Regions from separate parts of the Pseudomonas sp. GW821-FHT01A09 genome, predicted to be linked through region 4. Evidence: predicted binding sites of a transcription regulator. Region 4 holds the regulator's gene; each other region holds the start of a gene.
What was found. The regulator FliA, encoded in region 4, starts transcription of late flagellar genes. The targets are predictions, from matches to a motif close to CTAAAGTTTNNNNNNNNNNNGCCGNTAA.
Positions count from the first base shown of each region.

Region 1: the regulator FliA is predicted to act here: its motif matches at 1,061-1,088, upstream of AC3WJP_RS08460 (methyl-accepting chemotaxis protein).
Region 2: the regulator FliA is predicted to act here: its motif matches at 1,356-1,383, upstream of motA (flagellar motor stator protein MotA).
Region 3: the regulator FliA is predicted to act here: its motif matches at 1,212-1,239, upstream of AC3WJP_RS08085 (methyl-accepting chemotaxis protein).

Region 1 covers NZ_JBYSWB010000005.1:162,631-164,831, forward strand. Annotated here, with positions in the region: gene AC3WJP_RS08460 (methyl-accepting chemotaxis protein) at 1-1,006, opposite strand, end outside; gene AC3WJP_RS08465 (hypothetical protein) at 1,402-1,710, shown strand; gene lldD (FMN-dependent L-lactate dehydrogenase LldD) at 1,958-2,201, opposite strand, start outside.
Region 2 covers NZ_JBYSWB010000004.1:183,489-185,689, forward strand. Annotated here, with positions in the region: gene motB (flagellar motor protein MotB) at 1-433, opposite strand, end outside; gene motA (flagellar motor stator protein MotA) at 437-1,288, opposite strand; gene AC3WJP_RS06980 (HDOD domain-containing protein) at 1,437-2,201, shown strand, end outside.
Region 3 covers NZ_JBYSWB010000005.1:85,786-87,986, reverse strand. Annotated here, with positions in the region: gene AC3WJP_RS08085 (methyl-accepting chemotaxis protein) at 1-1,166, opposite strand, end outside; gene AC3WJP_RS08080 (methyl-accepting chemotaxis protein) at 1,272-2,201, opposite strand, start outside.
Region 4 covers NZ_JBYSWB010000007.1:80,342-82,542, reverse strand. Annotated here, with positions in the region: gene AC3WJP_RS10750 (protein phosphatase CheZ) at 1-64, opposite strand, end outside; gene AC3WJP_RS10745 (chemotaxis response regulator CheY) at 87-461, opposite strand; gene fliA (RNA polymerase sigma factor FliA) at 675-1,418, opposite strand; gene fleN (flagellar synthesis regulator FleN) at 1,415-2,201, opposite strand, start outside.

The sequences.
Region 1 (2,201 bases), on a different contig from region 4:
TGCGGTCGCGCACCTGGGCGAGGATCTGGCTGACGCGGTCCTGGAACTGCAGGGCGACCAGCACCTGGCTGATTTCTTCGCCGATGCCGGCGCTTTCATTGAGCAGGCCGTCGGCGGAGTCGCGCAGTTGGCTGGTGATGGCGCCGAACCGCGCGAGTACGCTTTCAATGGTGTCCTGCGAGGCGCTGACGCTGTCATGGCTGCGCTCGCTGCTCTGGCCGGCGACCTCGACCAGGCGGGTGATGGCGTTGTTGATGATGTCGACCTTGACGGACATCTTCTGGCCGGTCTCGCTGGACTGGCTCGACAAGGTGCGCACGGCGTCGGCCACCACCGCGAAACCCCGTCCGGCTTCCCCGGCGCGGGCGGCCTCGATGGCGGCATTGAGCGCCAGCAGGTTGGTCTGTGCGGCGATCGCTGCCACGTCTGCCGCCATGGCCCGCAACTCGCCGGTGTAGGCGGTGAGGTTGCTGACCTCGCCGAGCATTTCGTCGCGGCTCTGCTGGGCGATGCGCAGCGATTCCACCACCTGATACAGCTCGCTTTCACTGGTGCTGAGCCCGCCAGCGCCCTGCGCGCCGTTGCCGGCTGCGGCCTGGGAGGCTTGCACGGTGTGATCCAGTCGCCCGGAAATATCGACGAAGCGTGCGGTCAGGTCGTTGATGGCCTGTTCGGTCTGTTCCCGCGACGTATCGATCTGCCGCACCCAGATGGGCAAGGCCTGTTGAAACAGGTTTTCTGCCACCGGGCGTGGCGCCTGTGTGTGCAATTGCGCGTGGGATTCGCTCAATGCCTGCAACCGGGCCTGGCCCTGGCGCTCGGTATTACGCACCAGCCACAACGAATAGAAACTGGCTGTCAGGCTCGGCAGGAGGCTGCAGCCTGCCACCAGCGGCCAGGACAAAGCCCCGCCCAGCTGGGTCCAAAGCAGAGCGAAGGCGAGGAGCGCCACGACGATACCGGGGGCGATGACAGCAGCGAGCGGGGCTTTACGGAGGGGAGTCATAAAGGGCGTCCATAACCAGGTAGCAGGTGCAAGCTGCGCTTGCGAGTTACTGGGTTATCCCCGTTTAGAGTAAAAACTTGACGCCAAAAACCTGCCATTCGTCGCTTTTTATACAGTGGTCTATACAGGGGTTGTACAAAATTCAAGCTGCACGAGTCGGGCTGCAGCGCGAGAACAGGGCGTAACCCGAGGTTTCGAAAGGGAATTATTTGATGGCGGGGTGCTGTTTCTGGACGCGGCCCCAATCTGATCTGTACAGCTTTCCCGTGACGTTGTCCCTAGCCTCCTGCGCAGAGGCGCAGGATAAATACTTCGTCGATCACTGTTGATCCATACAGTGGTTGGCATTACCCTGTCGGCTGGACCTAGATACCTCTCCTGGCTGGCACATGCTTATGACCGACACTGACCTCCTGAACCACGAACCTGACTGCGGGCCATTTCCTACCGCGCTGGAGATGCTCGAGCAGCAATGCGCGTTGCTGGCCACCGAGCTCGACGAGACCAACGCCGAGTTGCGCGCCTGCCGGCAGCGCATCGCGGTGTTGGTGGTCCAGCATGGCAACGATGCCAATGAGATCGCGCGTCAGCGTACCGAGTTGGTGAGGTTGGGATGGGAGCTGTCCACGGCGAGGGTGGACGCGAGCCGAGAAGATCTCGCGCAGGGGTTATACGATGGCGTCTGCCAAGGGCCGAGGGCCTGATGTCGGCCACCGCAGGGGCAAATGGCAGGCAATAAAAAACCCGCCGAAGCGGGTTTTCCCAAGACCATTCCACCTCCTTGTCGGCGGCCTCATGGCCATGGTCGATCGTCCCTGATCCAGCAGCGCTGCCTGCGTTGCTGTTGATGGGTTCAGATTACTGCGCCGGCGGGGTGAGCAATAGAGCCAAACACCACCACCGCGTGTAAGCCTTTGGCTATAGAAGCTGCCGGATGGGCAAAATGAAGGGTTAAAGTGAGGCCTGCCGCAATTCCCGCACCAGTGATTCACCGCTGATTTCGCTAACCGACTTGGCCCCGGTCAGCACCATCGCTACGCGCATTTCCTTTTCGATCAGGTCCAGCAGATTGCTCACTCCTTGGCCGCCGGCGGCCGCCAGCGCGTAAATGAACGGGCGCCCGAGCAGCACGCTGTCCGCGCCCAGGGCGATCATGCGCACGATGTCCAGGCCGTTGCGCACTCCCGAGTCTGCG
Region 2 (2,201 bases), on a different contig from region 4:
CCTTGAACTTGGCCAGTTGCGGGTTCTCGTCGACCTTGGTCTGCAATTCCTGCAGCAGCAGTTCAAGGCGTTGCTTCTCGACCGCCTCGTCGTTCTTGCTGGTGTTGTCCTGGGTATCGTTCTTCTGGGTCTCGGGCTTGGCCGGGGACACTTCCTGCTCGGGATTGAGCGTGGAATCCGGCGCCAGCTGTGGCGAACCGCCGAGATCGATCACATAGGGCGAGCCACTTTCGGTAAAGCCGATCGGGTCCTTGAAATAGCCGGCAATGGCGATCTTCTGCTCCGGCGTGGCGTTGGACAGCAGCCACAGCACCAGGAAGAACGCCATCATTGCCGTAGCGAAGTCGGCGAAGGCGATTTTCCAGGCGCCCCCGTGGTGTCCGCCACCGAAGCGCTTGACGCGCTTGATGATTATGGGCTGGTTGTTCTCCATGGATCAGCGACCGCGAACCGCTTGCTCCAGCTCGGCAAAGCTGGGGCGGTGGGCTGGATACAGCACCTTGCGACCGAACTCCACGGCCAGCGACGGCGGCATGCCCGAGGCAGAAGCCACCAGTGAGGCCTTGATCGCCTCGTAGACGTTGACCTCTTCCTTGGCATCATGGGCCAGGCACTGGGCCAACGGGCCGAAGAATCCATAGGCCGCCAGAATACCGAGGAAGGTACCCACCAGCGCGGCCCCCACGTGGCCACCGATCGCCGCCTTGTCACCGTCGCCCAGCGACGCCATGGTCACCACGATCCCCAGTACCGCCGCGACGATACCGAAGCCCGGCAGGCCATCGGAAATACCGGTTACCGCGTGGGACGGGTGCTCGAGCTCTTCCTTCATGCTGAGGATTTCCATGTCGAACAGGCCTTCGAGCTCGTGGGGAGCCATGTTGCCGGATGACATGATGCGCAGGTAATCGCAGATGAACGCAGTCATGCGCTCATCCTTGAGGATGGTCGGATACTTGGCGAAAATCGGGCTGGCCGAAGCGTCTTCGATGTCCGCTTCGATGGCCATCATGCCTTCACGACGACTCTTGTTGAGAATCTCGTAGATCAGGCTGAGAATTTCGAGGTAAAAAGCATGGGTGAACCGCGAGCCGAACATCTTCAAGGCTTTCTTGAAGACGTGCATGGTCATGTAGCCCGGGTTGGACTGCAGGAATGCGCCCAGCGCCGCGCCGCCAATGATCATCACCTCGAAAGGCTGAATCAGTGCTGCGATTTGACCGTGGGACAGCACGTAACCACCTAGCACACTAGCGATTACGACGATGATGCCGATGATTTTAGCCATAGGTTAGCAAACACTTACGAAGTCGTGGACGGGGCTGGGCACAAGCAATTTAGTTCAGATGCCCTACTTATCGGCAGAGGTGCGCCAGACTATAGTTAGTCGACATGAAAAACCAGTTTGCCCCCTCCCGCATGCCAGTGAAGTGCCCATGCCACCGCAGACACCCCGTACGCTACAAGCCTGGATCAAGCTGCTCAACAGCATTCGCCTGCCGGTGCCGCGTCTGGCCCACGAGCGGGTCAGCAGCGCGATCAACGATAGCAACCGCTCGATGCGTGAGATCGCCGAACGCATGCAGGATAGCCCGGCGCTGGTGCTGAGCGTGATCCGCGAAGCCAACATGGCGGTCAGCAACGGGCTGGTGGAGCCTGCCGAGAGCCTGGAAGTCGCCATCAATCGCCTGGGCCTCAAGCGCACCGGCGAGTTGTTGCGCTCGTTGCCGGCCGTTGAACCAGCGGACCTGCCAGTGGCCCTGCGCCAGCTGCAAATGATCAGCCTGCACGCCAGCCAGCAGGCCAATGGCCTGTTCGCCGCGCGGCTGGCGCGCCTGTGGCAGGAGATCCACTGGGGCAGCCTGTTGTTTCTCTCGCCATTGTGGCCGTTGGCGATCAGCCACCCCAAGCTGCTCGAAGAGTGGGAGCTGCGGGTGATCCACAAGAACGAACCGGTGGCCAAGGTCGAGCTCGAACTGTTCGGCATCCGCCTGCTGGAGCTGTGCCAGGCCCTGGCCGAGCTGTGGCGCCTGCCGCTGTGGATCATCCAGGGCTATCGCCTGCTGCAGACCGAGCGGCGGCAACTGGTACGCGTCATGCACATCGCCCGGCACCGCGAACTGGGCCTGCAACAACAGCAGGAACTCGACAGCGACCCGGAGCTGCGACGCTGGCTCAACCAGCCCGCCAATACCGTGCTG
Region 3 (2,201 bases), on a different contig from region 4:
GACACTTCGGTGATCATCTTTTGCAGGTAGACGATAAAGCGGTTGACCGAATGCCCTACCGCGCCTACCTCGTCTTCGGCACGGATGACGATGCGTCTGGTCAGGTCGGCATCGCCCGCCGACAGCGTATCGATGTTGGCCTTGAGCACCGCCAGGCGCTTCATCAGCTGGCTCAGGGCGAAGACGATCACCAGCAGCATGACGATAACCATGGGGATCTGCAGCATGGCCAAGGTCGTGAGGACCTTGCTGCTCAGCGCTGCCAGTACTGCGGTAGGCTGCGCCACGGCCATCAGCCACGGCGTGCCCTCGATCGGCTGCAGGAACAGGCTGTAGTCCTTGCCGTCGCTGCCGGTGTAGGTGGTATGGGCCACAGCCACTGCCGCAGGGGTTTTCAAAGCGCTTTGCAGGGCTGCCGCAAAGGGGTACTGGCCAGCCAGATCGCTGAGGTTCTTCAGCACGTTGTTGCCGGGGATTTCCGGCTGGTTGCTGAGCACCTTGCCGTCGGCCTCGACGATCATCAATTGAGCGTGAATGTCACGTTCCTTCTGGGCGACCAGGTCGTTGAAGAAACCCAGGGTCACGTCGATGGTCGACACGCCATAGGCGGCGCCATCCTTGGTGATGGCCATGGCGCAGTTGGTGCGCGGCTCGGGGCTGGCATCGTCGCGATAGGCCGCGGCCCAGTTGCACTGACCCGCAGGCGTCTTGAGGCCACCGAGGTACCAGGACTGCTCGAAATAATTCTGCGACTCGGGCGAGTTCCAGTGGGTGTTGACGATCAACTTGCCGCTGGCATCGCGGTGATAGAAGGTGCTGTGCTTGGCCCGCCCGGGAGTGCGTTTGTCCGGCAGCGGCCAGACGCCGCCACCAAACACTTTCAGTTCACCGTACTGGTTGACCATGCTCGGCAACAGCCGATCGATGCTGTCGCTGTCCAGCTGCGGCACCGTCTCGGTGATCACCCGTTGCTGCGCTTGCACCCTGGCCAGTTCGGTCTTGATCACGCCGCTGATCTGCGCCGCCTCGTTGATCAGATGACGTTCGTCCGTCGCGGTGAGGGTCGGGGTGATGAACAGGCTGATGCCAACGCCGGTGAGGATGGCGATCAGCAAAATGAAACCCACGAAAGTAGCGGTATAGCGAGCTTGTATTGTTTTTAGCATGCTGGGGATATCCGCAAGGATTGGAACTGTTGTCAGGTAAACGATGTATCGGCACCGCACGACGCTCCATGAGCCTAGCTGCCCATGAAGTCGCCGTGCTGCCGGTCAGCCTCGCGAATCGGCGCCCTGGGTCAGCCCCGTCAGGGTGTCGGCGATGCTCTTGGTGCGTTGCGCCGTGCCGCCGGTCAGGCGGCTGGAGTCTTCGAGGGTGTCGAGCATTCCACGCAGGGTGCCGACGGCCGTGGACTGGTCCTCGATCTGTTGCGCCACCCGTTGGATCTCACCCGCCAGCAGGTCGATATCGACGCCGATCTCCCCCGCGTTCTTGCGGGTGATTTCCGCCAGCTTGCGTACCTCGTCGGCCACCACCGCGAAGCCGCGACCCATCTCCCCCGCACGCGCCGCCTCGATGGCCGCGTTGAGCGCCAGCAGGTTGGTCTGCCCGGCGATCTGCTGAATCACCTGGACGATGGACTGGATACGCAAACTCGATTGCGCCAGTTCGCGGGCACCGTTGACCGTGTCACCGGCCTGGGTCGACAGCGTCTCGACCGTGGCCCCGGCATCGGCCGCCACCGCGTTCTGCCGCTCGATGGTGTTGGTCAGGTCGTCCATCGACAGGTGCAATTCACCCGAATAATGCTGCAACTGATCGGCGATCTCCTGCTGTTGGTCGCTGGCCTGGGCCAGCACCCGGCCCAGGTCGGACAAGCCGTTGAACACCGGCAGCACGTTTTCATCCATACCATCGGTATCGAGGTAGCTGGTGAAGTCCTTGCGGTTGAGCGCGCCGATCTGCTTGACCACCACGTGATTGAGTCCGGCCAGCTTCTTGATCTGGCGGCGCAGGAAGAACGCCTTGAACTCGCCGTAGTGGGCGATGAAATTGTCGACGTACTCGTCGACGAAGCTGGCGCCCCTGGGCACCCGGAAGAAGAAAATCGCCGTCAGCGTCTGGTTGAGGTTAAGGCCCAGAATTTCCCCGAAGGTCGAGAATCCCGCCAGCGGCACGTTTCCGAAGATACCGGTCATGCT
Region 4 (2,201 bases):
CCAACTCCTGGGCATTCTTTTTCAGGGTCGACTCGAAGTCACCCAAACTGGATTGCTTGTCCATACTGCTGCCCCCGTGGCGTCATTCAGCTGTTGACGCGCTCGAAGATCTTCTCGATTTTTTCTTTCAACACTTGCGCAGTGAAAGGCTTGACCACATAGCCGTTCACGCCGGCCTGGGCAGCTTCGATGATCTGTTCACGCTTTGCTTCGGCCGTCACCATCAATACTGGGAGGCTTTTGAGACGGTCATCGGCGCGAACCTGACGCAGCAGGTCGATGCCGGACATGCCGGGCATGTTCCAGTCGGTCACCAGGAAGTCGAAGGCGCCGCTTTGCAGCATCGGCAACGCGGTAACGCCGTCGTCGGCTTCCGAGGTATTGGTGAACCCCAGGTCGCGCAGCAGGTTCTTGATGATCCGCCGCATCGTCGAAAAGTCGTCGACGATGAGGATTTTCATGTTCTTGTCCAAGTAGACCTCCAAGCAGTCTTTAACGCACCCAGCACCTGGGTGCGCGATCAATCAAAACCAGTTATGTGTGTAGCAAGTGGTGAGGGGGCTTGCTCCCGAGGGGCCATTGCTGACTCACCGCGGTGTTTCAGTTCGGGCCTCTCGGGAGCAAGCCCCCTCACCACAGGTATCGCGTTGTTCAATTACGGCCCAACTGCTTGTTTACCTTGCCCGCCACTCACCCAGGCGACTGCGCAGACGCGCCGCGCACTGGCTGTGCAACTGGCTGACCCGCGATTCGCTGACCCCCAGCACTTCGCCGATCTCCTTGAGGTTCAGTTCCTCGTCGTAGTACAGCGACAGCACCAGTTTTTCCCGTTCAGGCAGGTTGGCGATGGCATCGGCCAAGGCCGCCTGGAAGCGCTCGTCTTCCAGGCCGCGCGATGGCTCGGGGCTACCGCTGGCGCCCTCCTCGTGCAGCCCTTCATGCTCACCGTCCTGCAGCAGGTCGTCGAAGCTGAACAGGCGACTGCCCAAGGTATCGTTCAGAATCCCGTAATAATCATCCAGACTCATCTGGAGTTCGGCCGCAACCTCGTGATCTTTAGCGTCGCGGCCAGTTTTTGCTTCGATAGCGCGAATGGCATCACTGACCATGCGGGTATTGCGATGCACCGAACGCGGTGCCCAGTCACCTTTGCGCACCTCGTCGAGCATGGCGCCACGGATGCGGATACCGGCGTAGGTCTCGAAACTGGCGCCCTTGCTGGAGTCGTATTTGGTCGAGACTTCGAGCAGGCCGATCATCCCGGCCTGGATCAGGTCCTCGACCTGCACACTGGCCGGCAGACGCGCCAGCAGGTGGTAGGCAATACGCTTGACCAGCGGTGCGTAGGTCTCGATCAGCTGATACTGCTGAGACTCGCGCGAGGCCTTGTTGTACATCCGATATCCGCTTGCGCTCATGAGACAGGTCCCGCACTGGTTTGCTGAACCAAACGTTCGACGAAGAACTCCAGGTGCCCGCGTGGATTGGCGGGCAACGGCCAGGTGTCGACCTTTTGGGCGATCGCCTTGAAGGCCAGCGCGCATTTGGAGCGCGGGAAGGCCTCGTAGACGGCACGTTGTTTCTGCACAGCCTTGCGCACCGATTCGTCGTACGGCACGGCGCCCACGTACTGCAGGGCCACGTCGAGGAAGCGGTCGGTCACCTTGGTCAGCTTGGCGAACAGATTGCGGCCTTCCTGCGGGCTCTGGGCCATGTTGGCCAGGACCCGGAAGCGGTTCATGCCGTAGTCGCGGTTGAGCAGCTTGATCAGCGCGTAGGCGTCGGTGATCGAGGTCGGCTCGTCGCACACCACCAGCAGCACTTCCTGGGCTGCGCGCACGAAGCTGACCACCGAGTCGCCGATGCCGGCGGCGGTATCGATCACCAGCACATCGAGGTTGTCGCCGATGTCGCTGAAGGCCTGGATCAAGCCGGCATGCTGGGCGGGCGTCAGGTGCACCATGCTCTGGGTCCCGGAGGCGGCCGGCACGATACGGATCCCGCCGGGCCCCTGCAGGAGCACGTCACGCAGCTCGCAGCGCCCTTCAATGACGTCAGCCAGGGTGCGTTTAGGCGTCAGGCCGAGCAACACGTCGACGTTGGCCAGACCGAGGTCGGCGTCCATCAACATGACTCTGCGGCCAAGTTCCGCCAGCGCCAGTGAAAGGTTCACTGACACGTTGGTCTTGCCGACGCCACCT